Linked DNA regions of Paraglaciecola psychrophila 170. The protein of the gene in region 4 interacts with the protein of the main gene of each other region in a pairwise test. Links are inferred from orthologs where the notes say so. Each region holds a gene or a part of one and is shown on either strand. Other genes may lie near its edges.

The links.
Region 1: the proteins of rho (region 4) and C427_RS23010 interact in binary tests that used the Escherichia coli proteins (3 or more experiments, as listed by UniProt). The link is inferred for Paraglaciecola psychrophila 170 from one-to-one orthologs.
Region 2: the proteins of rho (region 4) and hfq interact in binary tests that used the Escherichia coli proteins (3 or more experiments, as listed by UniProt). The link is inferred for Paraglaciecola psychrophila 170 from one-to-one orthologs.
Region 3: the proteins of rho (region 4) and nusG interact in binary tests that used the Escherichia coli proteins (3 or more experiments, as listed by UniProt). The link is inferred for Paraglaciecola psychrophila 170 from one-to-one orthologs.

The regions. Positions count from the first base shown.
Region 1 is NC_020514.1:5,225,672-5,234,419, forward strand. Bases 5,834-8,748 are described here. They hold C427_RS23010 (glutathionylspermidine synthase family protein), read right to left. Parts: upstream 8,264-8,748; coding sequence 6,404-8,263; downstream 5,834-6,403. Other genes in these bases: C427_RS23005 (tyrosine/phenylalanine carboxypeptidase domain-containing protein), read right to left, coding at 5,834-6,304; C427_RS23015 (mechanosensitive ion channel family protein), read right to left, coding at 8,320-8,748. Outside these bases: C427_RS22975 (hypothetical protein), read left to right, coding at 112-423; C427_RS26095 (hypothetical protein), read left to right, coding at 469-663; C427_RS28015 (magnesium transporter), read left to right, coding at 1,000-1,182; C427_RS22985 (mechanosensitive ion channel family protein), read left to right, coding at 1,262-2,089; C427_RS22990 (hypothetical protein), read left to right, coding at 2,458-2,703; C427_RS22995 (mechanosensitive ion channel family protein), read left to right, coding at 2,738-3,589; C427_RS23000 (sigma-70 family RNA polymerase sigma factor), read left to right, coding at 3,601-4,176; C427_RS28375 (tyrosine/phenylalanine carboxypeptidase domain-containing protein), read right to left, coding at 5,032-5,316; more of C427_RS23005, read right to left, coding at 5,342-5,833. UniProt on the Escherichia coli protein: Catalyzes the formation of an amide bond between glutathione (GSH) and spermidine coupled with hydrolysis of ATP; also catalyzes the opposing reaction, i.e. the hydrolysis of glutathionylspermidine (Gsp) back to glutathione and spermidine.
Region 2 is NC_020514.1:378,840-387,428, forward strand. Bases 5,834-8,589 are described here. They hold hfq (RNA chaperone Hfq), read right to left. Parts: upstream 7,457-8,589; coding sequence 7,211-7,456; downstream 5,834-7,210. Other genes in these bases: miaA (tRNA (adenosine(37)-N6)-dimethylallyltransferase MiaA), read right to left, coding at 7,539-8,492; mutL (DNA mismatch repair endonuclease MutL), read right to left, coding at 8,485-8,589. Outside these bases: XrtA/PEP-CTERM system TPR-repeat protein PrsT, read left to right, coding at 1-2,696; C427_RS01615 (DUF1304 domain-containing protein), read right to left, coding at 3,205-3,591; protease modulator HflC, read right to left, coding at 3,767-4,654; FtsH protease activity modulator HflK, read right to left, coding at 4,658-5,815. UniProt on the Escherichia coli protein: RNA chaperone that binds small regulatory RNA (sRNAs) and mRNAs to facilitate mRNA translational regulation in response to envelope stress, environmental stress and changes in metabolite concentrations.
Region 3 is NC_020514.1:4,697,550-4,706,341, reverse strand. Bases 5,834-8,792 are described here. They hold nusG (transcription termination/antitermination protein NusG), read left to right. Parts: upstream 5,834-7,024; coding sequence 7,025-7,561; downstream 7,562-8,792. Other genes in these bases: rplA (50S ribosomal protein L1), read left to right, coding at 8,708-8,792; rplK (50S ribosomal protein L11), read left to right, coding at 8,276-8,704; secE (preprotein translocase subunit SecE), read left to right, coding at 6,644-7,021. Outside these bases: C427_RS20605 (hypothetical protein), read right to left, coding at 1-136; C427_RS20600 (hypothetical protein), read right to left, coding at 191-442; C427_RS20595 (MAPEG family protein), read left to right, coding at 593-1,003; C427_RS20590 (RraA family protein), read left to right, coding at 1,016-1,642; C427_RS20585 (ABC transporter ATP-binding protein), read left to right, coding at 1,713-3,554; C427_RS26815 (hypothetical protein), read left to right, coding at 3,600-3,749; C427_RS25260 (LysE/ArgO family amino acid transporter), read left to right, coding at 3,731-4,147; C427_RS20575 (RluA family pseudouridine synthase), read left to right, coding at 4,238-4,912; C427_RS20570 (DUF445 family protein), read right to left, coding at 4,909-5,613. UniProt on the Escherichia coli protein: Part of the processive rRNA transcription and antitermination complex (rrnTAC). The complex forms an RNA-chaperone ring around the RNA exit tunnel of RNA polymerase (RNAP).
Region 4 is NC_020514.1:142,546-148,162, forward strand. The notes cover bases 2,787-5,617. They hold rho (transcription termination factor Rho), read right to left. Parts: upstream 4,920-5,617; coding sequence 3,654-4,919; downstream 2,787-3,653. Other genes in these bases: trxA (thioredoxin TrxA), read right to left, coding at 5,266-5,592. Outside these bases: C427_RS00685 (5-(carboxyamino)imidazole ribonucleotide synthase), read right to left, coding at 411-1,550; purE (5-(carboxyamino)imidazole ribonucleotide mutase), read right to left, coding at 1,575-2,069. UniProt on the Escherichia coli protein: Facilitates transcription termination by a mechanism that involves Rho binding to the nascent RNA, activation of Rho's RNA-dependent ATPase activity, and release of the mRNA from the DNA template.

The DNA.
Region 1 (8,748 bases), 5.1 Mb from region 4 along the record:
GTTTTAAATCGTTTAAAACAAATATTCCCAAAACGAATAGTTCAAAAAGTGGAGTTTGATGTGACCAACTTTGACAAAAATGCGTCTAAAATAATAGACTTAAAATGAATCTTGCTAAAGGAAACTGAGAATGACCACTCAAACTGCTTTGTCTACAAACTACGAGCAATTAAATTCTTATTTGGTTTACATGTTCCGAAACTGATTGGTGCACTATTTCTTATTTTATTAGGGTGGTTAATTACTTGGGTATTTAGCAAGTTAACGCTGACGTCTGTTATGTTCATTAGCCGAATGTGGCAAAAAGTTGTTAGAGAAGTCGCAGTGAAGGGAGTCGATGAAATTAAAGCGTCTCATGCCGCCGTCATTAGTAAAAAAGCTTTTTGGGTGGTGATGCTGGTTTTTTGCAGCGGCAACGTCTAGTTTAGGGCTAGATTTTCTCTTCATGGTTCAATGCATTGTTAGGTTATGTGGCACCGCTTTTATTTTGATTACTGGTTCTCTCTTGGGCAATATTGTGGGGGTGATAGCGAGAGTGCTGATGAAGTTTCAGTGCTTAGTCAATCTGAATCATTAGGGAGTATAGCCAGAATTTCTATATTCTTCGTTGCCCTAGTCGTCGGTATCGAACTGCGTAGTATCAATATTCAATACCACGTTTAATATAGTGATTGTGATAGTACTGTTATTTGCATTTGGCATAGGAAGCAATGCATTTTTGGCAAATACTATTACCTCTAAACAGGCTAAAAGTCACTTTCGGTTTAATGAACATCTCTAAATGGCCGGAATAGAAGGAACCTTGATTAACATTACCTCAACCATGCTGTGATTAAAACTGATGAAGGGCGAGTGCTTATTCTCGTGCAATAGCGCAGAGTATGAATGAAATAATGGTGACTGGGCTGCTCAATGGTTTGGTAACTGCCCTTACTTGTTCTGTATCCTTGTATTTCTGGAGTCAATCCTTGGGGGCTTGCTATAGTCATTGATTTAGTAATGATATTAGCTTTGATGATTGCAGGGAAAGTTGGAGCCGTAGTGCCTATTGCGCTAAAAAAGTTTGGTATGAACCCTGCCCAATCATCGTCAATCGTGTTGACCACTATCACTGATATTGCTGGTTTCATGTCGTTTTTGGGAATAGCTTTGTTGCTATCAGATATGCTGCCAAGAAATTAAATAGTAAGGCCTACTCAAGGTTTAATAAATATTTTTTATAGCTTTTTACTGCTATAAAACGTTAACCCATTAGGAATTTATGCTCAAAGATATACTGATACATCCAGTTTTAATTTCTTTAATCGTTATCAGCCTCGCGTTTGGTTTAAAAGCGCTGGTAGATAAATTAGCCAAAGAGCGCGCCGAAAAAAAGCAGCTAGATGTTAGAAATACGTCTCATAACATTAAGCATTTTATTAATTTCATTATGATGTTGTTGCTGTTGTCTATATGGGCTGCTGAAATTCAGAATTTTGCATTATCGATTGCGGCTTTTGCTGTAGCTATTGTGATTGCTACAAGAGAGTTTATTCAATGTGTGATCGGTTTTTTCTATCTGGTCACAACTAGACCTTTTAAGATAGGTGATTGGATTCAAGTAGGTGATTATTTTGGCGAAGTGGTGGAAACTGACTGGATAAAAACGACGTTGCATGAAATCGACATCAATACTTATCAGTTTTCAAGAAAAACAGTGTATATCCCCAACAACAAACTGATTACCAGCGCCATAAAAAACTTAAATTTCAGTAAGCGTTATGTCACCCATCATTTTATGATTGTGCGTAAAGAAAGTCTTAACCCTTATTCCATTTATGAAACATTATCCAACAAAGCCAAACATTATTGTGAAGATTTTATAGATGTCGCAGGTCGATATAATTCTGTTATTGAAAGAAAATTAGATGCTCAAGTATCTGGTCCAGAGCCTGAAATATATTTTGGTACTACAGAAATTGGAGAATTTAAGGCAAGTTTCACCTTGTTTTGTCCGATTGAAAAGGCTCTTGATATTGAACATAAATTGACAAAGGATTTTATGACGCTTTGGTATAAAGAACTGAGTAAGCAGAATACTAAGGCTTAATAGCTAAGAGTTATTTAAAAACGCACTGGGTAAATAGACCTGTTCAATTCAACTATACGTTGTTTTTTAAAACAGAGGCATTTTTCAGAAGGGGTAAACTGCCAATGCCTAGCTCCATTGCACAAAAACTTTCCTTATCAAAACCTAATCTTATATATCACTATCTGTTAGACGGAATGAAGTGCCAATTGGTCATAAGGTGACTTTTTAAATTAATATTCTTAAAATGTGACTTCTTTTCGTTTTGACTAGTCTATACCTGTGAACGCCATTTAGACGCGTTGTAATGCTGATAGTAAATTAGTCAAATAATTAGAAAGGGCTAAGCACCGTGATTGGCCCATTTTACGTTTAGTTGGAGAATCGCCATGAGCCCGGATGAAGAACAGTTAAAAAAGCTGTTGAACCAAAGTGCGCCTGTTACTGATGAAGATAAAGCATTACAACAGGTTCTCAGAAAATCTACGAACACAACAGCAATCAAAGATGTTGGCAGCCTTTTTGTTGGTTGGTTTTGGGTTTTGTTGTTAGGTTTTGGTGCGTCAGCATATTCAGCAAAACGTCGCTTCGACTTGCGTCAAAAGCTAAAACAAACAAAAAACAACAAAAATTGAAATTACACACCTTATTCAAAAATGGAGAACCGACATGAACATAGATATTTGGACCCAATCGTTTGGCAATGCCTTGACGCGCTTTTGGACAGAAATTGCTGGGTTTTTACCTAATTTGATTGCCACTATAATTTTCATTTTTATAGGTCTTTTATTGTCTAAATTTGTGACCAAGTGGTTTGCAAAGGTCATTGAGAAAGTAGGCTTTAATACGCTTTGCGATATGCTGGGTATCGAGAGGGGATTGAAAACCTTGGGGTTTAAATTAAGTCCGTCGACGCTTGTAGGACGTATCCTTTATCTATTTTTTGTGCTGATTATTCTTGTTGCCGGTGCAGAAACGTTAGGGTTAGACAGGCTGTCGTCTCTGTTGGATGAGTTCGTGTTGTATCTTCCTAAATTAGTTGGCGCAGTGGTGATTACAGTTATTGGTTTATTTATTGCTAAGGCAGTCAAAAAACAAGTAGAAGCGTCTTTTGAGAATATGGGTATTGAGTTTGGTGACGCTGCAGCAAAAATGCTTCAAATGTTAGTGATATTCATCACCTTTTCATTAGTTGTTGGCCAACTTCAATTAGAAACAGAACTGCTAAACACTATTTTTACTGTGTTAATAGCGAGTATGGGAGTCGCCCTCGCGTTGGCGTTAGGTTTAGGAACCAAGGCCATCGCAAACAGTATTGTTTCAGGCATATATGCAAGAGAACAATTGTTACCAGGAGATGAAATTGAATTTGATGGTTTTATTGGAAACGTTATTCAGGTCAGCACCGTTAATACCATTATAGAAAACAAAGACGGACTACAGATGAGCATTCCTAATCAAGACTTACTGACTAAGACCTATACCATAACCAAGTTGGCTGAACGCTGGGAAGAGTCTTAAAAACATTAACCATGAAAACCACAAGGCTAGGTGCCAGTAGAGTCTCAGAGAGGTTGTCGCAGCTAGATGACAGTGAGCTTCTAAGGATTGCTCGTATTCAGTTGCCCTATGTGACAACTGCATATGAAGTGATCTTTCATAGATATCACTCAAAATTAATACAAGTCTGTTACAGATATCTTGGCTCGATTGAAGAAGCAGAAGAAACTGTGAGCGACACATTGTTAAACGTGTTTAACAATATCCATCGCTTTGAAGGACGCTCCAGTTTTAAAACATGGATATATCAGATTGCCCATAATCAATCATTGAACCGTCTCAGGAAAAAAAAGCTGACGCTTGTTGCTATGGATGAGGCTGATTTTATAGCGGAAGAACAAGTTGAATCTGTGTCAATTGAATACAATGAAAAGATTGATCTTTGGTTAGCTAACCTGAGTGTGGAAGAGCGTTCAATTGTGGTGTTTAGGATCGTTAGCGGACTAAAATTTAATGAAATCTCAGAGATTGTAGATCAGAATCTGAGTACTGTGAAAATGCGTTATAAACGTGCATTGGAAAAAATACCAAATAATACTAAGAAGTAGTCTGTTAGATGGACACAATGTATCCGCATCCCATATATTTGGTACTACGACTCTTATTTCTCAAATTTTAATGAATATTTATCTGACGCGTTGTCGGTAAAAAATAAGGTAGATAAAATATTTTAAAATTTAAAATATCCTTCAGGTACACCGTTGTACTTTGCGTCAGCATATTTATTCTATCGACTATTTCCTCCTTCAGTTCAAAAGGAGTGAAGCGACATGGACTGATTCGGAATACAAATGAGGACCGCTGAGAAAAAATTGCGGTTATTGATGTGCTCAAGTGCCTGTCGTGCCACAGAGAGTTTGAAGACAAAATCGCAAAAAAAGTCAGTGAAAATTCGGGAGTTTAAGCAGTATCAAATTTTAAGTTTTTGACTCCAAAAATAAAAACATGGATAAAATATTCATGGAATAAATTACCCTAGCTACCAAAATTATTATTTTGTTACGTGGAAAAGTGTTCGTGAGCCAGCATATTTTGATGAGGCCTATGTGGCATCCACAGAAAGCAGTATTTTTCTGAATTTAAATAATAAAGTGATATGGACTATGGAAAAGAGTACCAAAAAAATTACAGAGCCGAGGATGTTATTACAGATCCTAAAGGTAAGTCTGCAAATATTTCGGGATTGATTTTTAACAGCTTAAAATCGGAAAACTGTTAATCCCGGTGGGAAAAACAATAAAAAGTATTTGGTACCTGAATTTACAAATTTTTCAATAATAGAAGTGTTAATTATTATGTATCAAACTGATGGGCTAGCGTTGTGCTCGTCCATCAGCGAAAGTCGCGCATGATTTCATTTAAAGACCGTTGATAGGATTTATAACCTGACTTATAAATAAGCTCTAATTAAGCGTTTTGGGAATGCTCTGAAGTAATTCCTCGTAGTGCGCATAATTTTTAGTCATATCCATTTTATTAAGAAATTCAGAGCAGGTTAGATACGCCAATAAATAACGAGCATCTTTAACCCACGGTGGTAAGTATTTCGCCGGTTGGCAGAGACCCATTTCTTCTAATTTGTATAAGACAGGTATGTCTTCAATATCCATTTTCCCGCAAAATAATAACTTCAGACAATCTGCCCTGCCGTTAGCTGCGATGGCTTTTAAAAAATTGTGTACGCGGATAAATCCTTCTAAATAGACCCCATCTTTAGTAAAGGGTGCCCCACCGGTTTAACACGCCACCTCGGAATACTCTTCGGGTATTTTCGTAAGCCTGCGATTCGTTGCCAATCCGCTCTAAAAAATAGTGATATACGTCTAAAAAGTTGGCCCCTTCGATTGCCATTTGTATCGCTAGAATACGATCTGCAAGTCTACGAAGACGGTCTAAATCTATTGCGTTAGTAATGTACTCAGAGAATACGGCTAAGCCTTCTTGTGTCTTAGTGGTGCCAGGATGCCCCGCGGCTAATATTTTAAGATGCGGTTGATGCAAGCCATTAATAGATGTGGCAACATGAATATGTGCCTCATGACTAATAAGCTGCTGCGCATCAAGATCGGTAAAACACGCCGTTTTTCTGATCCTAATAAGCTTTGGGTTTGCTAATGCATTGGCAGAAAGCTCATCTACAATTTCGACTTGTGGGGCTTCGTCACCGAACATCTTCACAACTGCATCCTGCATTTGTTTAGCTATATCAGAGGCGAGGTAACACATTGGAGGTGGGGCGCCTAAGTCGTAGTTCGCGTAACTGCTAATTTGTTTGTCAAATGTATTGGCTAATTCCAGCGGTGTTGATTTACCATCAGTAAAAGGGTTAGTTGGCTTACCATATAACTTTTCAGAGAACTCATAAAACTTCTTAGTGCCTGCAGATGCCATCATTAAAGCTCCATATTCAAGCTTAATTGAGATACGTTGTAACCAGTTATCTATGTCCGTATTTCCAATCAGGGCTCTAGCTTCATTCACTAAGGTTAAGGTTTTACTCGGGTCAAATTGTGGATAGTTAACTTTAGGCAGTTCTTTACATTTATCTGCAAAAAATTGACGCTTAATATCCCTGTTCCATTCTAAGTGAGACAATATTCGAATCGGCTGGCTGGCACTGTATAATATTGAGCTGACCTTACAAAAACGTTCTTTCTCTAGTTCTTTTTTATTCATTAGATAATCAATCTCATCCTAATTTCAAGTCACCTGACAAGATAAAACTAATTTTTTAATCTTTCTAGGTGCGCTATCTACAAAGTAGCGTTTACTTAATCATTTGTGGCAAACTTGCAATGCAATACAATCACTGTCTTTACCAATAATCATTGTGGAGTCAACACGAACGCCACTTCCCGCATAGTTACCTTGTGCGGTAAACGTACATACCTGAACATAAAGATTGTTAATGCAAGGTAATGGGAATAGTTGCTGGTAAATTTTATCTCTGCCGTCAAATTGCCCTGGCTTTTCAGCTATTGTTTTTTGATGTTGATCGATTAACTGAATATTGGCACCACATCTTCCTACTATGGGTTTAACAACGTACCCAGAATTAGCTAACTCAGTATTGATTTCAAAATCAGCGTTTAATAATAGTGGATGGTTAGGAAATAGAGAGCAGAGTATAGGTAGTATTGCCTTATTACTTGGAATAAGTGTCCAAATAGGCTCAAACACCATAATGTCATCGTTAAGCAGTACATTAGCCAATGAAGGAGGGTGATTAAGATAATCTGCTCGTTTCTGACTGCCTTCATCTAGACGAAGTTCATCCAATGCGGTTTCCCAAGCCCAGGTTTTCCAAACCCATTTAATAACATTGCCCTTACAGTCCTCGATTTCTGTACTGGAGTTCCAACGCAGAGAATTCAGCCCTTTAACTAATTCACACTTATATCCAGCTGCCTCTATTGCACTTTTCATGAAAAGTGCGTGATAGGTTTCTTCTGGATCATCGTCTTGAAGAACATGAATGATTGAATTGATCTTACAACTCTTCCAAGCTTTCACTAGATGCTTAAAAAGCTCACCACCTGCGTCATACCCATCTTTTACATCAAAGTGTTTAAGCCATTTTCCTTGTACTTTACCTACCTCCATATAACAAGATGCAGAGTCACAATTGTATTCGTATACCTTTAAACCATTTTCAGACATGGCAAAGTCAAATCGACTGGTAATTAATTGATTTTTTCGATTCGCCCAAGAGGTTCTAATTTTTGTCAATATCTCATCTGGCAAGGTAAATTTAGTCAATAGCTCAGGGTGTTCGAGGGCATAATCAGTGGCATGCATAAACATTTGGTGAAGCTCATCAGTCGCTGATTCTAATGCCTCTTTAGCGGCAGCAGAGAGCTGATAATACTTTAGTTCACTGGAAGCAGCACAGGACAACTTGTGTCCCTGCATCATGTCAACAAAGGCGTTTTCATCTTCATTGGCCAGATTAAGCCATGGTGTATTTATCTTGCCATCATCTTTTGCTTCGCAAGGGATGATGTTAAACATCTCTTTATCGGGTGCGTCGAAACGCGTAGCGTGAGTGGGATCGTTGGTTTGTATTACCCAACCTAAAATAGTTGACTCAGCTGACGGACAATGTAACCAATAGTCGCCTGCAATGCCTACTTTTGCTTTGATTTCTCTAGAAAAATTTTGGCCATCTGGCCATTTTCCAAAGTCCTGATTTTGTTCTACTATTCTAATTTTGTCTTCAAAAACCTCAGTGATGATAGCCACATGCCCGGTTTCTACAAATTCACCTCCCTCATCCCATATTAATAAACACCCAGGCTCTGGGTGACGCTGCGAACCATTACTAAAGGCATTCAGAGGTAACTCTTTATTGTTCACTAAATCTCGTACATATCGCAGTCTAAAAATTTCATAAGCCATAGCAACATCATTAAAAATGTAGCCTTTGTTGGTATATAACCAGCGCCGGGTAAACTCGACACATTGCCACTTGTAGCCCATATAAATGCCGTCTACGTAGCTTCTAAAGTGACTCCGACTAGGGTAGATAGAGTCATCTACAGTGTTATAGTCCGATGAATATGAAATAACGCCACCAGGGGCTACGCCTAGCTCTTCACCAAAAGGAAGATCTCCGGTGATATGATGTTTAGCCATGTTTACTCCAAACCATGAGTAAAAGCTGAATGCGGTATACTACTATTTTTTTCATTTCACGATTTCTCATTATTTTCTCTATCCATAATGATAGGGATAGGTTTTGTTGCTGTGCCAGAATACAAACTGATATGTGAGAAGGGCATCTCAATATCTTGTTGATCGAACGTTTTCTTGATTTCTTGATACATAGTATTTTTTAAGGTTAAAAAATTTTCTCTTTTGGCCCAAACTGAAAATTGAATATCAACGGAAGAAGAGCCAAATCCAAGTAAAATAAACACTGGAGCGGGTTCATCTAAACACTGCGTATTTTTCGCCGCTACGTTGTTAAGGATCTCTTTTACTATTTCAATATCCTCTTTATAAGCAATACCAATTTTCAGATCCACACGTCTTATAGGAAACTTGGTCAAAGTGGTGACTTGAGTTTTAATCATGGACTCGTTTGGAAGTCTTACAAAGAGATTGTCAAAGGTTCTGAC
Region 2 (8,589 bases), 240 kb from region 4 along the record:
GTAGACAAACTAGTGACCAGTATATGCAGGAAGCTAAACAGTATGTTGCAGAAAATGATCCTGGGGCTGCTATTGTAGCGTTAAAAAATGCGGTACAGCTTGAGCCAAAATCAGCACAAGCAAGATTTGAACTTGGGCTGCTTTACATACAGCAAAAACAATTTGAAAGTGCAGAAAAAGAGTTTAATCGTGCGTTGGAATATGGTTATGAAGCCTCAAAGGTATTACCCTTGTTAACGCAAGCTTATCAACAATCGGGCGCCTATTCAGCTATTAGTAAACTAGAGCATGATCAAGATGGTTTAACATCAGTCGAACGTGCTGAAATCGGTTATTTCAAAGTAGTTGCATTGGCTCGATTAAATAAATTAGACGATGCGCGTGTATTGATTGAAGAATTAAGAGAGATTAAAACTAGTTCAATTTTTAAGGGGCTAACAGCATCTTACATGCTGGTGTTAGATGAAGATTATGAAACGGCCGCCACTTCAGTATCTGAGCTGCGTGAACAAGCTCCGCAAAATGCAGAGGTATTGAAGTTATTAGCTCAGTTAAAGTTGTCGCTTGGTGCACCGGATGAAGCTGCCGAAATATTTACTGATTATGTTCAGTCTTACCCTGAGGATAAACAAACAACTTTTGTCTTAGCCAAATTATTGGTAGATATTGGCAAGTTAGAAGCTGCGGAACCTTATATTGATGAACTTCTTCAATTAAATGACCAAAATCCCCTATTGAATCAATTAAAGTCTGCAACATATGCACAAAAAGGTGATCATGCCAATGCTCTTAAACATGCTGAGATAGCTATCAATGGCGGAATTGAAGCACCGTCTATACGCTTGGTAGCAGGTTATTCCGCTTACCAAATACAAGACTACTCAAGTGCTAATCGGCATTTGACTTATATTGCTGGAGTACTGCCAGATAATCATCCTGGTCTCAAGTTGCTTGCAGCTAGCCAACTTCAGTTAGGGCTGACCTCAGAAGCAGGGGACGTGTTAGGTAGGCTTGACCAATTATCAGATGAAGACGCGCCTTTATTTTCTAAGGCAAGCTATGAGCTGCTTCGTGACGGTTTTGAAAAAGAAGCCAAGGTGTTGATTGAAAAATCAACTAATATTAGTCGCACTGCCGAAGATTTAACGCGCTTAGGGTTATTACAACTTTCTCTGAATAATCTTGATGGCATAGTCAACTTAGAAGAGGCTGTCAGTAAGTCGCCTGAATTGGTGAGTGCACAAACCACACTAGCAAAAGCGTATATAGTCACTAAGCAATACGACAAAGCCCTGGAACTGGCAAGCAATTGGAAAAACTCCACCCCTGCTGATTCAAAATCCTATATGTTGGCTGGCGATGTATATACAAGGCAGCAGAAATTTGCAGAAGCAAAAGTAGAATTTGAAAATGCATCGTCCCTAGACACTAATAGTCCCTCTCCAAAACTGGCCATGGTTAACTTGGCGGTTGTACAAAAAGATACTCAACAAGCTAGCCTGTTATTAGATGAGTTATTGATCAAATTTCCAAATAATGTCCCTACACTGGCGACTTATTATTTAGTTAGTAAGCAAGCTAACAAACAAATCTCAGGAATTGAAAAGATTCAAGCTACTTTTGACAGCGAGCCTTCAAATATGGATATTAGATTACTCCTCGCTCGTGTTTATGTTGTCGAAGCCAATTACTTAAAAGCGATTGAATTGTTGACTGCAGTAAAAGATCAAAAAGATTTACCAAGAGCGTATTGGAAAACATTAGGTCAAAGTCTTATCAAAACTAACCAATTACGACCCGCCACTTTGCACTATGATGCTTGGTTGGTTAAAGAGCCAAATGATAAGGATGCCATCGTAGGTAAGCTATTGTTGCTGGATAATCTGAACAAGTTTGCAGAAGCTGCTCTATTAACTCAAGGTTACCTTAAGAATCGTGACGATGTGCAGATGCAATTGTTAAATACTCATTTTTTACTGATGCAAGCGGATTATCCAGCGGCTCAAAAGGCGTATGATGCTTTGCCAGACAATGTACTAGGATTACCCTTAGCTAAAGGTTTCCTCGCGCGCTTTCAGTTAAATAACAAACAACCAGAATTGGCGTTGGAAAACGCATTGGTCGCTTACAGTTCGACCCCAAATAATAGAAATCTGATCTTGTTAATCTTCACTTACGATACTTTGAAGCAAACTGATAAAACCATGCAACTGCTAACACAGCACATAGAAAAATTCCCCCAAGATTTGGCTGCTAGAATGTTATTAGCAGAAAGACAGATAGGTGGAGATTTATCAGGGGCAATGGCAAGTTATGAAATAGCGTTACAACAAAATGCCAATAATTATATTGCTAACAATAATTTGGCGTACCTGCATTTACAGAAAGGCGACATTGATAAAGCTAAAGAGTATGGGAGAAAGGCAGTTGAAATCAAACCTAATAACTCAGCAGCACTGGATACCTTAGCGCAAATATATGTTGCGGAGAAAGACTATAAAGAAGCGTTAAATTTGTATGATCGAGCGATTACCGATGCTATGCAAAATGAAGAAATCTATCTAAATTACGTTGAAACCTTATTATTAGCGGAAGAAAAGTTTTTAGCAGAACGTAAACTAGGCCAGCGAGAGATGAAACAAAAGGCATCTATCACACGCGTAGATAAACTAAAAACTGACTTCGGTATTGAATAAGGCGCGAATTCTTAAATTATTTAAATGATTTTAAGTTATTAAGATAAAATTAGAATTGTATTAGAAGGCCATAACTTATGGCCTTTTTTTCAGAGACCTAGCAATAAGCCCCTGTAAACCTAACCTCGATTGGCGAACATTACTGTTTAGATAATAGTAGCCTGTATCAATATTTATTATCTCTAACCTATTACATGCCATATTACAGACACACCTTAATGATGCCCTAGTTAGATTCATAGGATTTCCATAAAGATTGATACTTAGGTAGTTACCAGTGGCTTATGTTTGCTGTTTGGAGGTATCTATTAACACATCTGATAGTAGGTAAGCGATTAGATTAGTTAAAACATATGCCTAATTATCCGCAAGTCTATTTTAGATAAATGCTGAGCTATACTAATATAATACTATAATCAGTTCTGTTGAGGCATCGACACTGTTGCACTGCAGTTTTGTCAGTAATCGATGCGGTTTAAGAAAACTCATTTCCATTTTTAGCTCATTATTACGAAAATAAACGTACTTCACCAGCTTGGCGACGTTTGACTTTAATGACTAACAAAAGTGTAATGAATCCAGGTAATGCTTGAAAATAAAAAATGTTAGTATTAGCTGTGAGCCCACCAAATATCCCGGCAATAGTGATACATATGAGTAAAAATACTTTTAAACTTTGATTGCCGCTTATTAAGCCCCAAAGTAAACCAAAGCCCAAAAAGCTATTATATAAACCTTGGTTCATAGCCAATACTTCTGAAGATTGTGCCACCTCTGCTGTCATTGAGAATATTTTTTGTCCAACAGGATGATTCCAGAAAAATATTTCTAACACCATGATGCCTAAATGCAAAAGGGCGACTAAAAAGGTCATAAAACCAGCAAAAAACTTCATAGATAATACCTTGACTACTTTGTATTAGATGTAACTTTTCATAGTGTGGTAAATTGACTTAAGTTGCAAGGATTGCTGTTGATACTTATGTCTAAATTAACAGACAGTTGCTCTATTTAATAAACACACTATCAAAAAAAAGCGCCTTGCGGCGCTTTCAAATATAAATAAACTGTTACGGTTGTTTTCCGCTTGGGTCTTTCATGTAACGGAAAAAATCACTGTCCGGTTCAACAACCAACACATCTTGTTTGCTGCTAAAGCTTTTCTTGTATGCATCCATACTCCGTAAGAAACTATAGAATTCAGGATCTTTGGTGTAAGTTTCAGCGTAAATCTGAGCTGCTTGAGCTTCACCTTCACCTCTTAGTTTTCGAAGGTTACGTTCTGCGTCAGCCAACATAACTGTAATTTTGGCATCGATATCAGCTTTGATAAATTCAGCTTTCTCTTTACCTTCAGAGCGATGCTCTCTGGCTACAGCTTCACGTTCGCTCCGCATACGTTGGAAAATAAAGTTTCTTACTTCCAATGGTAGGTTAATTTGTTTAACACGAACATCAATTATCTTTATCCCCAACTCGTCTGAGCTGGTTGAAGCTTGTGTCATAGCTTCATCCATAAGTTCTGATCGTTCACCAGACACAATTTCTTGAATAGTACGGGTACCAAACTCAGAACGTAAGGCATTATTGACTTTCTGTTGTAACAGTATTTCTGCACCAGATTTGATGCCACCAGTGGCTAAATAGTACTTAGCAAAATCTTCAATCTTCCACTTAACATACAAGTCGACAATCAAATCTTTTTTCTCAGAGGTCACAAAACGATCTGGCACTTCGTCCAATGTTTGAATACGTGCATCAAGTCTTACCACACGGTCAAAGAAAGGGAGTTTTAAGTGTAAACCAGGTTCAAAAACTGTGGTGTCACCTGACTCGCTGTCTCTCTGTACTTTACCAAACTGTATAACAATGGCTTTGTTGCCTTCTTCTACAACAAATAACGAGCCAAATATGAGCAACCCTATGGCTACTATTATTAATGCAATAAAATTTTTCATAGCCTAGTTTCTCCCACTACGTGCGCCGTTGTTACGGTTGTTTCTGGAGTTGCCGTTTAACGGTTGTGTATCTTCATCTTGATTACGCAAACCTTCTAAAGTACTGCGGATGTTGGCTGGAATTGTTGGCCCAGACTGATTTCCCAATATTTTATCTAGCGGTAAATACATCATGTTGCCAGTGCCTTCCGTATCCACCAATATTTTACTAGTGTTGCCGTAGACTTCTTCCATAGTTTCAAGGTAAATACGGCTACGAGTGACTTCTGGTGCAGAAGTATATTGAGGAAGTAATTCTTCAAACCTTGCGATTGCACCTTGCGCTTCCAATGTGACGCGTTCTTTATAAGCTTGGGCTTCTTGTGCTAAACGGTTAACCTGTCCACGGGCACGAGGTTCGATTTCACGAGAATAAGCTTCTGCTTCGTTTATGAAGCGTTGTTCATCTTCTTGTGCTGCAATGGCATCATCAAAAGCTTCTTTCACTTCTTCTGGCGGCCTTGCATCTTTAAAGTTCATATCGACAACAGATATACCCATATCGTATGATTCAATGATACCCGTTAATTCATCAAGCACGCTTCGCCTTGTTGCTTCACGTCCACCCGTTAATACTGCATCCATTCTAGAATGACCTACAACGTAACGAATGGCACTATCGAATGCTTGACTCAAACTCTCTTCAGGGCTAGTTACAGCAAAGCTGTATTTATAAGGTTCGAGAATACGGTATTGAACTTCCATCTCAACACGGACCACGTTTTCGTCTTCAGTTAGCATCGAGCCAGAAGAAGGCATAGAGCGAATTGTTTTTACATCTACCGGTAGAATCTCGTCTATAAAAGTTGGTTTCCATTGCAGACCGGGATCCACAAAGTGACTAAATTCTCCAAACCGCAAAACCACGCCGCGCTCAGCTTCACGAATAGTGTAAAAACCACTGAACACCCAGCCGATAACTAATATACCAACTATTACAGCAGCGCCTATACCCCCGAGGCTTTTACCGCCTGATGAGCCACCAGAACCACCACCACCAAACTTGCCGAATTTATTCATCAAGTTTTTGAATACCTCATCTAAATCAGGCGGGCCTTGATCTCGGCCACCCTTGTTTTTCCAAGGATCATTATTGTTTCCACCGGGCTCATTCCAAGCCATCATGTCTCTCCAGCTAGTTAATCTAATAAATAGGTCTAATGACCTTTACGAGTTTTTTAAATATTTTGATCGGTTATTTGTTACTAATTTTTTACTATATAAGACTCTAAATCAACGTCGACACGTTTGATTAGTCTGTTCCAATCTCTTTGTTCCATTCGTACATCGATTTGCCAATCACCATTTTCCGCATAACCTTCTTCTGCAATGCAGTTCATATCAAAAAATACACCACGTAAACTGCTTTTGTGCGGAGGTATTAATAAACTATGTTGTACCATGTTTTTTGATAGACATTCAGTAATTGCGCTGAGCAGTAAATCAATACCCAGACCTTGCTGAGCAGATAACCAAACTCGAATAGGCATGCCTGATTCATCGCGATCTATTTTTGCAATGACGCCATCCATTCGATCAATCTTATTACACACCATCAATTGTTGAATTTCGTTGGCATCTATCTCTTCAAGAACTTCATTTACTTGTTCGATATTCTCTTGAAACTGGTCGTCAGAATAATCCACTACATGCAATAATAAATTTGCTTGCTGAGTTTCTTGCAGAGTGGCCTTAAACGCTGCTATCAAATCAGTGGGGGAGGTGACGTATAAAACCAACCGTATCGGCGAGAATTGCTGAGCCAACATTTTGTAGCTGAATCTTTCTAAGCGTTGGGTCAAGTGTCGCAAATAATTGGTCAGCAACGTACACAGCAGATTCTGTCATGCTATTAAATAAAGTGGATTTGCCAGCGTTGGTATACCCTACCAGTGAAACTGTGGGGATTTCTGCTCGAATTCTAGAGCGTCTTCCTTGTTCTCTTTGTTTTTGTACTTTATCAAGACGACGCTGAATCGCTTTAAGCCTTGCTCTTAATAATCGTCTGTCAGTTTCAAGTTGACTTTCACCAGGACCACGCAGACCTATTCCACCTTTTTGTTTATCAAGGTGAGTCCAGCCGCGAACTAACCGGGTACTCATGTGCCTAAGTTGTGCAAGTTCTACTTGCAACTTACCTTCATGGGTACGAGCACGCTGGGCGAAAATATCTAGAATCAGCCCGGTGCGGTCGAGCACTCGACATTGGCATAGTTGTTCTAGATTACGTTCTTGAGATGGGGATAGACTATGATTAAAAATAACCACGTCAGCTTGTTGCGCTCTAACTGCATTGGCAATTTCTTCTGCTTTGCCACTTCCCACAAAATAACGTGCCTGTGGAGACTGTCGAGAACATGTCACTACATCTATTGCGTTTACACCAGCAGACGACACAAGTAGTTGTAATTCTAATAAATCTTCTTTGCTATTTTCGTCAGCAAAATCGACATGTACTAAAACAGCTTGTTCACCTGCTTCATAACGGTCAAACAATCCGCTCTCCTAAAACCATATTTAGTCTTCGTCTGATTCCGTCTGACCAACCGTAGGCATTGGAATTGCGCGCGATGGTACAACGGTAGAAATTGCGTGTTTGTAAACCATTTGGCTTACAGTATTTTTAAGTAAAATCACAAATTGGTCGAACGATTCAACTTGACCTTGAAGTTTAATACCGTTAACCAAATATATGGATACAGGGATGCGCTCTTTGCGCAGCGCGTTGAGGAATGGGTCCTGTAATGATTGCCCTTTTGCCATGATCAATCCTTTTTCTTTTTATTATAAAATTTCACACTCAAAAAGTGATTATACAGAAAAAAAAATAGCTGTATAGGCCGCCTTAGAGTTGAAACTGACTCAGTTTAATGACTTTCGACAGATTGTTTGTCGAAAACGTGTCTAACGGGTGAATATTTTCCCAACTTCTGAGCCAAGTCAACTGTCTTTTTGCTAGTTGACGAGTGGCTGCGACAGACTTTGCAATCATTTCAATAAAACCATAATCACCATCAAGATATTGCCACATTTGCCTGTAACCCACACATCTAATAGAAGGTAAATTCAAATGTAGATCACCTCTGGTTCTTAATTCTTCTACTTCAGCCTGAAACCCTGTATCGACCATTTGTTGAAAACGCTGAGCAATCCGTTGATGCAGTACTTTTCTATCGTCCGGAGCAATACAGAATTGCTTGACATTATAGGGTATGGGGGCGGATTTAGTCGCCATCAAGTCTGTCATTGAACGATTGGTTAGATGATAAACTTCTAAGGCTCTGATTAAACGTTGAGGATCGTTGGGATGAATACGTCTGGCTGAGGTTGGATCTATTTGAGCCAACTGCTGATGTAATTCCCCCCATCCTAATTTATCAGCCTCTGCTTCTATGGTTTTCCTGACATTTTGATCTGACTCTGGTAAGGGGGAAAGTCCGTCAATCAGGGCTTTGTAATACATCATAGTGCCACCCACTAATAATGGAATTTTACCCCTTGCTGTGATTTCTTGCATGGCCAACAATGCATCTTTACGAAATTCGGCCACTGAGTAACGTTCTGCGGGATCCAAAATATCGATTAACCTGTGAGGGGCCCTTTGCAATTCAACTGCGTTCGGTTTGGCCGTGCCTATATCCATGCCACGGTAAATCAATGCAGAATCGACACTGATTATCTCGCACGGCAGGTTTTCGCACAGCTCAATTGCAAGCCCGGTTTTACCTGAGGCGGTAGGCCCCATTAAAAATAATGCCGGTGGCAACGAACTAAGCTCTTTGCCTAGAATTTCATTCATTCGTATTTAGCCAATCATTTAAATGCACGGGTTTTCCTATTTTAGCAATATCATGTTCAACGTTGCTCGATGACTGAACAAACTGTTGCCACAATTC
Region 3 (8,792 bases), 4.6 Mb from region 4 along the record:
CGACTGCTATTGCTAGGATATCGTTTTGTATCCAGATTTCATCCAAAGTATCAGTTAGCTCATCATGAGTATTTAATTGATTAGAAAATGTATTATAAGAAAGGGCTAAGTGCATTATTATGATTATTTTATACATCACATCACCTTGTGGCTTTCGGCCATATTAACATATGGAAAACCTCCATGTTTCTTAGTGGGTTAGTTTGTAATGCATCACGTAAGTGGGTGCTTCCCACGCTTTAGATACAAAGTCAGCAATCGTATTTTCTATTAACTTAAAATGGTTTTTTACATAAATTTTTAAAGATATTGCCGTTCTATTGATATGGCCATTTTCAATGGCAGTTATTATTGCCAACCTTATTGCTGGGCGATTTTTATTTACGGGATGTTGATCTGGTTTGAAGTCTTTTCTTGTCGGACGAACAAATTGTGGTTGCACGGGCAACTGCAGGTGGAAACGCGACGAATGTGGCTAGAACCAATCCTATTAAAGCGTTGAGACAAGAATAGTCGATATTAACTAACACTAATTGGTATCGCATCCTGTTTGATATACAGTAATACCCACTTTTTATCGGGGTAGAATTTGATGAACGACACTATTATTGGACTTTTGGGCTATATCACTTGGATTTTAGTGTTATTGGTTTGGCTAGCGGTATATCGCACTGTATTGGTGGCAAAAAAGCAGCAGGCGGTAAATGATTTTAAAGCCGACGGCTCTAACTCACCTGGCTTTGGTGAACGGATAACGAGAGCACAAAGTAACTGTGTTGAGAGTTTTGCGTTTATAGGTGGTTTGATGTTGTTGGCTTTGGCAACTGATTCTGCAGCAATCACCAATAACTTAGCCTTGCTGTTGTTGGCAGCGCGTTTAGGGCAGTCTATTACGCACTTAATATCGACGAGTGTGTTGGCGGTTCAGATTCGCTTCGCTTTTTCTTGGCGCAGGTTGGTATTTGTTTTTATTGGGTGGTTTTATTCGCCTCAAAATTTATAGGAGTTTAGTAGTATGTCAAAACCGACAATTGAACAGTTACTCGACGTCTCTCCATGCGAATATTCTGAAGGTTTACCCATAGAGCAGTTTATTGATCCCGTCATTCATCAAATGTGGCCGCAGATGCCACGTATTGCTGGCCCTGCATTTACTGTTAAATGTGGAAAAGGTGACCACCTAAGTCTGCACGCAGCTATTTATCGTGCTAAAGCAGGCGATGTGCTTGTCGTTGAAGCAGGCCCTGATTATGCCAATACTGGCGGTAATGTCTGTGCTATTGCCAAGCAGAGAGGCGTTGTTGCTATGATTATTGATGGGTTTATTCGAGATATTGCTGAAATTCGTGAGGCGCAGTTTCCAATTTATGCACGTGGTGTGATGCCCAAGCCAGGTGTTAAAGAACAAATGTTTCCTCTTAATCAACCTATTAAGTGTGGCGGTGTCACGGTTAATGCCGGTGATTATATTGTGGCAGATGAAGAAGGCATTGCGGTTATTCCAAAAGATAAACTCACAGAGGTGTATAAGCTTGCCAAAGCTCGAACAGATAAAGACGCTTCGATGAATTTGGCTGATTGGAAAGTCCAACATTCGAAAAAAGTTGAATCGAAACTGCAAGAATTAGGGTATTCTGATTAGCCTAATTTAGAAATGGCTTGCTGAAAATTATCTTTTAGCAAGCTGCGTAATTCCAAGGTTAATAATCCCCATGTTTTCATTTTTTGAACGGTTAACTAATCCGTTTCCTGCTGCTCACCCAACACAACCACCTGATACAATTTTCGCATTCTGTCGTTACTATACCCAAGGTATGTGGCCGGTTATTTTTTGTGTTTCTATTTTAGCTGCCGCCATTGCTGCACTAGAAGTATCGCTCTTTGGTTTTTTAGGTCAACTGGTTGATTGGTTGGCTGAAAGCGATAGAGAAACATTTTTACAGCAAGAGTTAGGCAGTCTTATATGGATGGCAATACTGGTATTGGTTATTTTACCAGTATTAGTGGTGACTCAATCTTTGTTGTCACATCAGGGACTGATGGGAAATTTCCCGATGCAAATCCGTTGGCAAGCACACCGGTATATGATTGGTCAAAGCTTAGGCTTTTTTCAAAATGAGTTTGCTGGACGTATAGCCACTAAAGTCATGCAAACTGCGTTGTCAGTGCGTGAAACCGTGATGAAAACACTGGATATCTTAGTGTATGTTAGTGTGTATTTTTTCAGTATCTTGTTTTTGGTTATCTCAGCCGATTGGCGCTTAAGTGCTCCCCTTATTATCTGGTTTTTAGTTTATTTAGTGATCTTGCGTACGCTTATTCCCAAATTGAAAAGGGTGTCGCAACGTCAAGCCGATGCACGTTCGATGATGACAGGGCGTATTGTGGATAGTTATACCAATATCACCACAGTCAAATTGTTTGCTCACACCAATCGCGAAGCAGAATACGCCAAAGAGGGCATGTTGGGTTTCTTGAAAAAAGTCTATCCTCAGATGCGCTTGGTAACGGTGTTGTATGGTTGTGTTTGGTTTAGCAATGCTCTACTGGTATTCAGTATTACTGCGCTGGCGATATATCTATGGATGTTGGAGTTGGTCACACCTGGTGAAATCGCGATTACCGTGAGTTTGTGTCTACGCCTTAATGGTATGTCGCAATGGGTGATGTGGGAGGTATCTTCGCTGTTTGAAAATATCGGTACTGTGCAAGACGGCATCAACAGTTTGTCGTTGCCTGTTGATGTGCAAGATAAACCCAATGCAAAAGCCTTAGAAATGAAGGGAGGGGCGATTCATTTCAATAAAGTGAACTTTGGTTATGCTGGCGCTAATGATATTCCTATTACAGTGTTTAAAGATCTTGATATCAAAATTAAACCAGGCGAAAAAGTAGGACTGGTAGGCCGCTCAGGCGCTGGAAAGTCTACTTTGGTTAATCTACTGCTACGTTTTTATGATATCCAAAGCGGCAGTATTACTATCGATGGACAAGATATTAGTCAGGTTCAACAAGAAACCTTGCGTGCCAATATTAGCATGGTGACCCAAGACACTTCATTGTTACATCGCTCAGTGCGCGATAACATTCTGTATGGGCGTTTAGATGCCAGTGAAGAGGATATGCTAAAAGCGGCCAAACAAGCTGAGTCCCATGAGTTTATTCAAACCTTGTCTGATTTGCAGGGCCGCACCGGTTACGATGCACACGTAGGTGAGCGTGGAGTGAAACTCTCGGGAGGTCAACGTCAGCGTATCGCTATAGCTCGCGTTATGTTGAAAGACGCGCCTATTTTGATTTTAGATGAAGCTACGTCTGCACTTGATTCTGAAGTAGAAGCGGCAATTCAACATTGTCTGAATAAAGTTATGGAAAACAAAACTGTACTGGCTATCGCTCACAGGTTATCTACTATTGCGCAGATGGATAGATTGCTGGTGCTTGACCAAGGCAAGATTGTTGAATCAGGCACCCACACAGAATTGATACACAAAGGTGGGATCTATGCCAAATTGTGGGAGCATCAAACAGGTGGTTTTATTGGCTTAGAATAAAATTTAACTAATTAAAAAAGTTCTTTAGAAAATAAGAGTTTGTCTGTGATAGGCATATTTATTCAAGGACTATTGATTTCTGGTGGTTTGATTATCGCCATAGGTGCACAAAATGCCTATATTTTGAGACAAGGTTTACTGGGTCAAAAGTCTTTTATGCTTGCGCGGTATGTTTTATTTGTGATGCGGCATTAATTACCCTAGGTATAGTAGGTGTATGTTCCATTTTACAAACGTCGCCATTTTTCCTTAATTTTTTATCGATACTTGGTGCTATATTTTTGTACTGGTATGCATGCAATTCCTTTATAAGAGCTTGCAAAGGAAATAGTCACTTACATATTGAACAAGGAGTGGGTAAGCAGCAATCACTTGCCAAATTAATGTTAACTACATTAGCTATAACGCTATTCAATCAACATGTTTATTTAGATACATTAGTGATAAATGGAGGCATAGGTGGAACATTGGGTAGAGAAGAAAAACACTGGTTTTTACTAGGCTCAATCGTTGCTTCATTCGTTTGGTTTTTTGGATTGGGATATGCTTCTAAAAAACTCATTCCGTTTTTTGAAAAGAGTAAACATGGATGATTTTAGATTCTGTCATTGGCTTAGTGATGGTATGGATTGCCACAGGTTTAGTTATATTTGTTTATCAGAATTTATTGATATGAGCTTAAATTGACAACTATCATTATCGACCACTTTGTGGCACCACTTTGTCTCGAGCAAATAGAAATATTGTTTGAAGATGAATATTTGTTAGGCATCAATAAACCCAGTGGCTTATTGAGTTTATCAGGTAAAAACCCACTGAATAAAGATTCTGTTCATTACCGGTTAGTACAGCAATATCCTGATATCAGGTTGACGCACCGCTTAGACCTAGGCACCTCAGGAATAATGATATTAGCTAAAAACAAAGTGGTTAATGCAAACCTGACTAAGCAGTTTCAAGCTAGAAGCATCATAAAACGTTATGTGAGTATTTTAGCTGGAGAGGTGCAGGATAGTGAGGGACTGATTGACTTACCCATAGCTAAAGACACATTACTTTTCCCTCGGCTAAAAATTTGTCATCAAGATGGAAAATCAGCCCAGAGTCATTTTCAAGTGACTGCAAGGCTAGATAAGCCAGTAGCTACTAAAGTGTTGTTTACGCCTTTGACTGGAAGAACCCATCAGTTGCGTATTCATAGTCAGGCGATTGGGCATCCAATTCTAGGTTGCGACCTTTATGGCACGGAGGTAACCCAGAAAATGGCTTCTAGGCTAATGTTGCATGCCTCTGATATTACTTTCGACCATCCGCATTCTCAACAACGCGTGACCCTCACTAGTCCTTGTCTTTTTTAAACGTTGAATAAAGCAGCCAACAGTCCAATTAGTCCGCCAAACACACCGCCCCATACCACTAACCAACCTAAATGTTCTCTGATCATGCTTTGGATAATGTCTTTAACCATGTCAGGTGTGAGCTCATCTAAACGCTGTTCAACAATTTGATTGATTTTGACATGTAAGTCTTGCTGAACGCCCGGCTGGGTTAGCTCTTCTTGTAGCAGCAATACAAACTTAGGATCTTGAGTAATATCAGCCAAGGCGGAGCCCATTTTTTCCACAAAGGGTTGTCGCATAGGCTCTAGAGCTTCAACACCGCCGAACATGCCTAACATCTGACCAAATGAAGATGCCTTGATAACCTCTACCAACGAGTCAAATGTCGGTGCTAAATCCACCTTTCTAATAATTGGGGCAAAATCCACTTGCATAGGTTGATTACTGTCGGCTAAAAAACGTTGAATGTTTTCTTCACTAAAAAACTGTTCCATCACCAGCGTACGAATACCGCTTTTAAAATCTTCAAAGCGTTGTGGAATGACACCCGATCCATATAATCCAGGAACTTTTTCAAACAGCATATGTATCGCTAACCAGTTAGTGATGGCACCAGATACAGCAAATAAACCAACGGTTTTTACGATTATGTTATCTAAGAAAAAGCCCACAAAAACTAAGGCGATAGCTAATCCATTGGTGATAATACTTTTGTTCAAAGAAAAAACTCCAAGAGTGTTAAATATGAAAAGGTTTTATATCAGTAAATGATTTGCTGTCAACTAGTGAACGGCATAATGTTTATCTTAATATTACTTATTCTTTAAATAACCTAAATATTTTTCGCCCATTTACCACTAAAAACATACCTTCAATGATCACGCCGCCTATTGAAGCAACTAAGTGATTATGATTTAACCAACTTAGTGTTCCTATTGACATGAAAAGCCGCATACGTATAACTTGTTCTTTAAACACCGCTCATGTGCCAAGCGTTGCACCTAGTAACGGCAATAGATGTACCCATTCAGTGCTATTGGGAATGGCCATTAGCCAAACCGTGAATACAAGTATCAACATCACCCAAACACTCGTGGTTAAGCTGGATACATAATTACGAGCACTACCGAGTAGGGCCATAGTAGAGGTTTTCCAAAGCCCAAACATGAAAAAGTAAATGCAGTCAGATAGTATCTGAATTTTTGATTATTCCTGTGCAAAAAAGCGTTAACGGCAGCTATTAACCCGATAGATTTTGCCAAAACAAGGGATTAAGTGATTCAAAGATAGCGATAAAATCAATCAACAAAGGTTACTGAATACATAAAATATTAACAGCCTAAATTGTCTGATTTTGATACTATAACGTTAGCATCTAAGCGCTTGCGAAGTTAAAAATTAAATATACATTCAGGAGGTTCGAACGACCTATGATTGTGTTCTTTCATCTTTCTTCTTGAATCCCCGATGCCAATAAGTATAATACGGCTCCCTCCTTGATAGTGATTCAGAATTTTTCCCGAAAAATCGATGTTTCTTCAAGGTTGATGTAACTAAAATTTGCGTTGTTGGATAGTTAATCTGATATCCGATGGTCGCTATGAGTTTTAGGGGTGTAGTTCCAATTGGTAGAACAGCGGTCTCCAAAACCGATGGTTGGGGGTTCGAATCCCTCCACCCCTGCCACTTTATTGGCAAAAATGTCCCATTTTTAGGTGACGATGTAACTAGTGAGAATTAGGGTTTAGCATGAGTGAAAATACAGAAAACAATTCCAATCCGTTAGATATGTTGAGGTGGTTGGTAATATTTGGTTTATTAGGTGGCGTAGTAGCTGTTAACCATTTTTTCCCAGAACTCTCAGTTCTGTACATTGCCCTGATTGCTGTGGCTGCTGTGGGTGTCGCTGGTTTTATAGCTTCAACCACACTTAAAGGTAGCACTTTCATTACTTTTGCAAAAGAATCTCGAATTGAAGTACGCAAAGTCGTATGGCCCACTCGTCAAGAAACGACTACGACTACTATGATTGTGTTAGCCGCTACAGTTGTAATGGCACTTCTTCTGTGGGGACTAGACGGGATTATCGTTGAGGTTGTCTCATTTATAACTGGATTAGGGATTTAAGTCATGTCTGATAAAAAATGGTACGTGGTTCAAGCTTTCTCTGGCTATGAAGGCCGTGTTCAAAAAACGTTATTAGAACACATCAAAATGAATGAAATGGAAGACTTCTTCGGTGAGATTTTAGTTCCTACAGAAGAAGTTGTTGAAATGCGAGCTGGACAGCAAAGAAAAAGCGAACGTAAATTTTTTCCAGGATACGTATTGGTTCAAATGGACATGAATGAAGATTCATGGCATTTAGTTAAAAGTGTACCTCGTGTTTTAGGATTTATTGGTGGTACTTCAGACCGCCCAGCGCCTATTACAAAGAAAGAAGCCGATGCTATATTGAATCGTCTTGAAGAAGGCGTTGATAAGCCAAAACCAAAGACATTGTTCGAACCGGGCGAAGTGGTACGGGTTACCGATGGGCCTTTTGCGGATTTCAATGGTGTGGTTGAAGAAGTAGATTACGAAAAAAGTCGCTTGAAAGTATCCGTACTTATTTTTGGTCGTTCAACGCCAGTAGAACTAGAGTTTGGTCAAGTAGAAAAAGGCTAGCTCTAACATTTAATTCAGACGAAAAAGGATGCATCTAGCATCCTTTTTTATTGGCAATAAACAATGAAATATTAACGTCACTTAATTTATGTCATTGTTATAACGCTGACTTAAAATCGAGGTTCGTGGTTGGTAATTCTGCAACTTAATGCTGATTGTTTCAGGGATAGTCTTAGTATAATTCTTTAAACAGATCTCATGTCCTTTAAGTGAAATTCGACTAATTTATGGTGTTGATATTGTCATTACTCCCAGGGACGCAACAGGTCATAGCACGAGTCAGGTTAACTAGTAAGAAGGTGATTGGGATTTATCACCAGATATTCTGGCTAACTTAAAAACTTGATATGTCTCAAATTAATATTCGCCCTTGAAAACAACTACTAAATTTAAAATATGCTTAGTCAAGGCACTATACAGATCCATGATAATACTGTTATAAAGTTACCCATGAACAAATTGAACGAGAACATCTAACCACGATGAAAGTCCTAAGTAGCGCATCTTATTTCTGTAATAGTGCCGCGTATAAAACATGAAATTGGTTTTGTAACACACCATATGAAGCATAAAATAAAGATCTGTGACAATAATACTTGTGCTGTTGCAATGGTTCATCTATACTTTGCGACCAATTTTATTAGAACGGGAAGCCAATAAAGTGAGCATGCTCAGTGTTTACAAGGCGTTATACCCAAATTAGAGAGTATTATCATGGCGAAGAAAGTCACTGGCTTAATTAAGCTTCAGGTTGCCGCAGGTGCTGCGAACCCTAGCCCACCAGTTGGTCCTGCACTAGGTCAACATGGTGTAAATATCATGGAGTTCTGTAAGGCGTTTAACGCAAAAACAGAAGCTCTAGAGAAAGGCGCTCCAGTACCAGTTGAAATCACTGTATACGAAGATCGTTCTTTTACCTTCATAACTAAAACTCCTCCTGCTTCTTTCTTACTTAAGAAAGCTGCTGGTATAAAAAATGGTTCTGGTCGTCCTAACACTGAAAAAGTGGGTAAAGTGACGCGTGAGCAATTAGAAGAAATTGCTAAAACTAAAGAACCTGATCTGACTGCAGCAAGTTTAGAAGCAGCAGTAAACACCATCGCTGGCTCTGCACGCAGCATGGGCTTAGTGGTAGAGGGGTAAGACATGGCTAAATTAACAAAACGCGCTCGCTTAGTTTTAGAAAAAGTTGATGCGACTAAAGAATACGAATTTAATGAAGCAGTGACTT
Region 4 (5,617 bases):
CGTTTTGTTTCGATGAATTTTTACGACAAAATGGTGCCGACTACCGGATTCGAACTGCTATGAAGCTTAGCTACTGATTGCAAGTCCGTTTGAAAATATTTGAAGAAAAGAATGGTGCCGACTACCGGAGTCGAACTGCTATGAAGCTTAGCTACTGATTACAAGTCCGTTTGAAGATATTTGAAGGAAAGAATGGTGCCGACTACCGGAGTCGAACTGGTGACCTACTGATTACAAGTCAGTTGCTCTACCAACTGAGCTAAGTCGGCACACAGGATAAATCTTTCTGGGTGACACTACTTTTGGGTTGTTGATAAACTACTTTGTAGCAGCTAATCCCTAAAGCGAGCGCCATTGTATTCACAATTTATATGATGTCAATCAAATACCATAAAATTCTAATCAGATGCTTAAAGTTTCAGCAATCGGGCTGCTTCATCTTTAAGCATCGGGAAGTATTCTATTGGCACGTATTCGGCCAAAGCTAACATCGTGTTACCAAGCTCAGCATAATTGTCGGCACATAAATTAAAGTGTCCCATCTTGCGTTTTTTCCGTGGTGTTTTGCCATACCAATGTAAATGACAGCCTGGAATGCTAAGCATATCGCGGGCAAAATCTTTGCAACCTATGATATTGATCATTGCAGTGGGTGAGGTCACTTTAGTTGAACCTAAAGGTAATCCTCTTACAGCTCTTAGATGATTCTCAAACTGGCAGGTGTCTGAGCCTTGCATGGTCCAATGTCCTGAGTTATGTACTCGTGGGGCAATTTCATTGACTAGCAATTGTTCGCCAATTTGGAAAAATTCTACCGCCAATACACCTACGTAATCTAAGGATTCTGCTAGTTTATTAAAGATTTCTTGTGCTTGTTGACTGAGTGCTTCGTCAACTTTCGGGGCAGGTGCAATAGAGACATGTAATTGGCCTTGGTAGTGCAAGTTTTCGGCAAGTGGATAATAGGCAATATCACCTTTACTGCTGCGTACTGCAACCAGTGAAAGCTCTCGATCAAAGTTGAGCATTTTCTCAACTATTAAAGGCACTTTGTGCAAGTTCAATTTTGATAGTTTTAGCTTAAGTTCAGGTAAGTCGCTTTGGTTTTGTAAACGCCATTGACCGTATCCATCATAGCCATCTCTGCTTGCTTTGATGATTAATTTTTCACCAAGCTTATCGACTGCCGCATCTAATTCTTCGACATCGGTGACGATTTCAAATGGGCAGTTGGCAATCTCCAGCTTTTCGAGTAATTTTTTCTCTCTTACTCTATCAGCACCAGTTAGGATTGCCTCTACGCTAGGTTTGAGTTTGCCGCTACCATGGACTAACTCGAGCAGGTCCTCAGGGATACTTTCAAATTCTACCGTGATCGCATTGACTTCCTCAATCACCCTGTCCAGTGAGTTGTTGATAATATGCTTAGTAACAGGATCAACAATCTTATTATCCACTACATCAACTGCCTGAACACTTATTCCAAGCGGATAGCCAGACAAAGCCATCATTCTAGCCAATTGGCCTGATCCAAGAACTAATATGCTCATTTATACAGTCTCACGTTAATTTTATCATAAAGAGGGAAGGACCAATTCGTCTTGTGCCAACACAGTAGCTGTTTGCTCGGCTCTAAAATTTATAATGGCTTGTTGTACCTCTGGATTTTGTAGGCCGACTACCTGCGCTGCTAACAATCCAGCATTGGCTGCACCGGCTTCACCAATTGCTAATGTGCCTACTGCAACGCCTTTGGGCATTTGCACGATGGAGAGTAAAGAGTCAATACCGTTCAATTGGCTTGAGCGCACAGGTACACCAAATACGGGTAAATGTGTATGTGCCGCGATCATACCGGGTAAATGTGCTGCACCACCGGCTCCACCAATAATGACTTGATAACCTTTAGAAGCAGCTTGCTCGGCAAATTCTGAAAGAGAATTTGGGGTCCTGTGAGCAGAGATAACTTCGGCTGTATAACTTACGCCAAGTTTTTCTAACATGAGCGCTGCTTTTTGCATGGTGGGCCAATCAGACTTGGAACCCATTACTATTGCCACGTTTGGCATAACTTTCTCTCTTAAATCACATTTTATGATATGAGGGGAAACAATCCCTCCAAAATTTTTGGACACATATTATAGCTCATCGCAATCAGCATAGAAACCACCCCAATCAGCGGTGTCATTCATACGTATTTTAATGCATTTTCATGTAATCCAAGGTTAAGTCTGTGAGTAATTTCACGCCTGTTTTCATACCTGAATCGTCAACATAAAAACTCTGGGGTGTGATGAGCTGGGGCTTGGTCTGCTGGCACATCCAAGGGTTTACCACCAATCCACATATATAATCCCGGTATTTTTTCTTGAAAAAACGAAAAATCTTCAGCGCCAGTTACAGGTTTACTGTAAATAACATTGTCGGCACCAGCACTTCTTATCAGTGTGGGCACCATTTTTTCAGTTAGTGCAGGATCGTTATAGGTGATGGGGTAGGAGTAATCCAAAGGCAACGTTACTTCGACTTCGGCGCGCATGCTGTCAGCAATACCTTTAACCTTTCTAGGTAGCGCTTCGTACATATGGTCACGTGCCGCTTTGTTCAATGTACGAATGGTGCCCACTAATTCAACCTCACTAGGGATAATGTTAGAGCGGTTGCCGCCATGAATAGAGCCTATGGTGACGACCGCTGCTTCATCAATGAGTTTAATTTCTCGGCTGACTATGGTTTGCAAGCTCATAATGATTTGTGCAGCTGTAGTGATAGGGTCCACACTCAACCAAGGGTAAGCCCCATGTGCTTGTTTGCCTTTTATGACTATTTTAAACGGGTCAACTGCAGCCATAGTGCCGCCTTCTTTATAACGTATTTTGCCTACGTCGGTATCAGAACTAATATGCAGTCCAAAAATCACATCTACTGCGGGATTCTTGAGCACTCCCTCTGCAATCATCAGTTCAGCACCCCCTTTTTCACCTCTAGGTGCACCTTCTTCTGCGGGTTGAAATATAAATTTCACTTTACCCTTTAGCTGATTCTTTATTTTAACTAATATCTCCGCGGCACCCATTAACATGGCAACATGAGTATCGTGGCCACAGGCGTGCATGACTGGTACATCATTACCTTCAAGTTCACCACGCTGGGTCGACTTCCAAGGTAAATCATTTTGCTCAAGTACAGGAAGTCCATCTATATCCGCACGTAGTGCAATCACTGGCCCTGGTTTGCCACTATCAAGTACCGCTACCACTCCTGTTATAGCGACACCAGTCTGTACTTCTAATCCAAGGCTCTTAAGGTGTTTAGTAATATATTTTGCCGTTTCAAACTCACGGTTAGATAATTCTGGATGTTGGTGTAGATGATGACGCCATTTAATAACCTTTGCTTCAATATCATTAACCATTTCTTCAATGTTAGAAGCCGCAGTTATTTTGGGTGTGAAAATTAATAGTAGAAATAAGACGGGTATAAGCTGTTTCATTAATGATCGACTTTAAGTGGGTGGCTATCTAATATGTTGAAAGCGCATCAGCTTGTCAAATGTTAAGCAAAGTTAGGTGTGGAGATTTGAACCGTAAAAAATCCGCTTGCAGTTTCCTGAGGCGGACTTTATTACTTTATAAGAGGCTTTTACAAAAAGCTTAGCTTCTTTGTTTACGCATTGCAGTGAAGAATTCGTTGTTAGTTTTCGTCATAGACAACTTACCAATAAGAAATTCCATGGCATCTATCTCAGACATTTCATGTACTATTTTGCGTAATATCCACATCTTTTGTAATTCGTCTGGTGTGGTTAATAACTCTTCTCGACGAGTACCTGAACGATTGTAGTCGATAGCTGGAAATACACGTTTCTCAGCAATTTTACGGTTCAGGTGCAATTCCATATTACCCGTACCTTTAAATTCTTCGTAGATAACTTCATCCATCTTAGAACCAGTATCAATCAATGCTGTGGCAATGATTGTTAAGCTGCCGCCTTCTTCGATGTTACGCGCAGCACCAAAGAAACGTTTAGGTTTGTGCAATGCGTTGGCATCCACACCACCGGTTAATACTTTGCCTGATGAAGGTATAACTGTGTTGTAAGCTCGCGCTAAACGTGTGATTGAGTCTAGCAAAATGACCACGTCTTTTTTGTGTTCGACTAAACGTTTGGCTTTTTCGATTACCATTTCAGCCACTTGTACGTGGCGACTCGCTGGTTCGTCAAAAGTAGATGCAATAACTTCACCCCGAACTAAGCGCTGCATTTCAGTCACTTCTTCTGGTCGTTCATCAATTAATAATACCATCAACAAACATTCTGGATGGTTAGCGGCAATAGATTGGGCGATGTTTTGTAGCAGTAATGTTTTACCTGCTTTAGGTGGTGCGACTATCAAACCACGTTGGCCGCGGCCAATTGGAGCTGCTAGGTCTAAAACCCGTGCAGTGATATCTTCGCTACTACCATTGCCACGTTCCATGATTAAGCGTTCGTTAGCGTGAAGTGGTGTTAAATTTTCGAATAATATTTTATTACGTGCATTTTCAGGGCGATCATAATTGACTTCACTTATTTTCAATAATGCGAAGTAACGCTCGGTGTCTTTTGGTGGGCGTATTTTGCCTGAAATCGTATCGCCAGTTCGCAAGTTGAAGCGTCTGATTTGACTAGGCGAGACATAAATGTCGTCTGGGCCTGCCAAGTATGAAGAGTCGTTGGAACGCAAAAATCCAAAACCATCTTGAAGAATTTCTAGTACGCCATCACCAAAAATGTCTTCACCGCTTTTAGCGTGAGATTTTAGGATAGAAAAAATAATGTCTTGTTTGCGAGCGCGAGCCATGTTTTCTAGCTTCATTTCTTCGGCTAGGCTAACCAGTTCACTGATCGGTTTATTCTTGAGTTCGGTAAGATTCATAATTGGTAGGTCTTTATGCTAGAAGCTTCTCTTAAAAGCCAGTTTGATTGATTCAAAGGTTTTACTTATGTATATCTCTGATTTGAGCGAAGTGTGGGTGTGTTCAGGTATGAACAAGATAAAAGTTAGCACCTAATAATTCCCGCGTCCAGTGAATTGTCTGTTTGTCAGCCAATTTAACATCATTCTACATCCCCGCTATTAAAATAAGGGCCATCCATTAAAACGCAAAGTAACAATTTGTTTGCAGTAGTAACAGGCTCTACGGGCATGGTGGGGACTAGTCATTCACAAAAAAGCTCAGCCAAAGCTGAGCTTATATATTTATATTTTGTAGTAACAAATATTAAATGTTTTCGTTCAAAAACTCTAAAAGTTGAGCTTTTGACAATGCACCCACTTTAGTGGCCGCTACATTACCACCTTTAAATAAGAGTAATGTAGGTATACCTCTTATGCCATACTTAGGCGGAGTTTCGTTATTTTCATCGACATTCAGCTTACCAACTGTTACTTTGCCGTCGAATTCGTCAGCCACTTCATGCAGTATTGGTGCGATCATTTTACATGGACCACACCATTCTGCCCAAAAATCAACTAACACAGGACCAGCTGCATTGATAACATCTGCCTCGAAACTATCATCTGATAACTGGATAATTTTGTCGCTCATACTTTTCTCCGTAATTTTCTCTCTC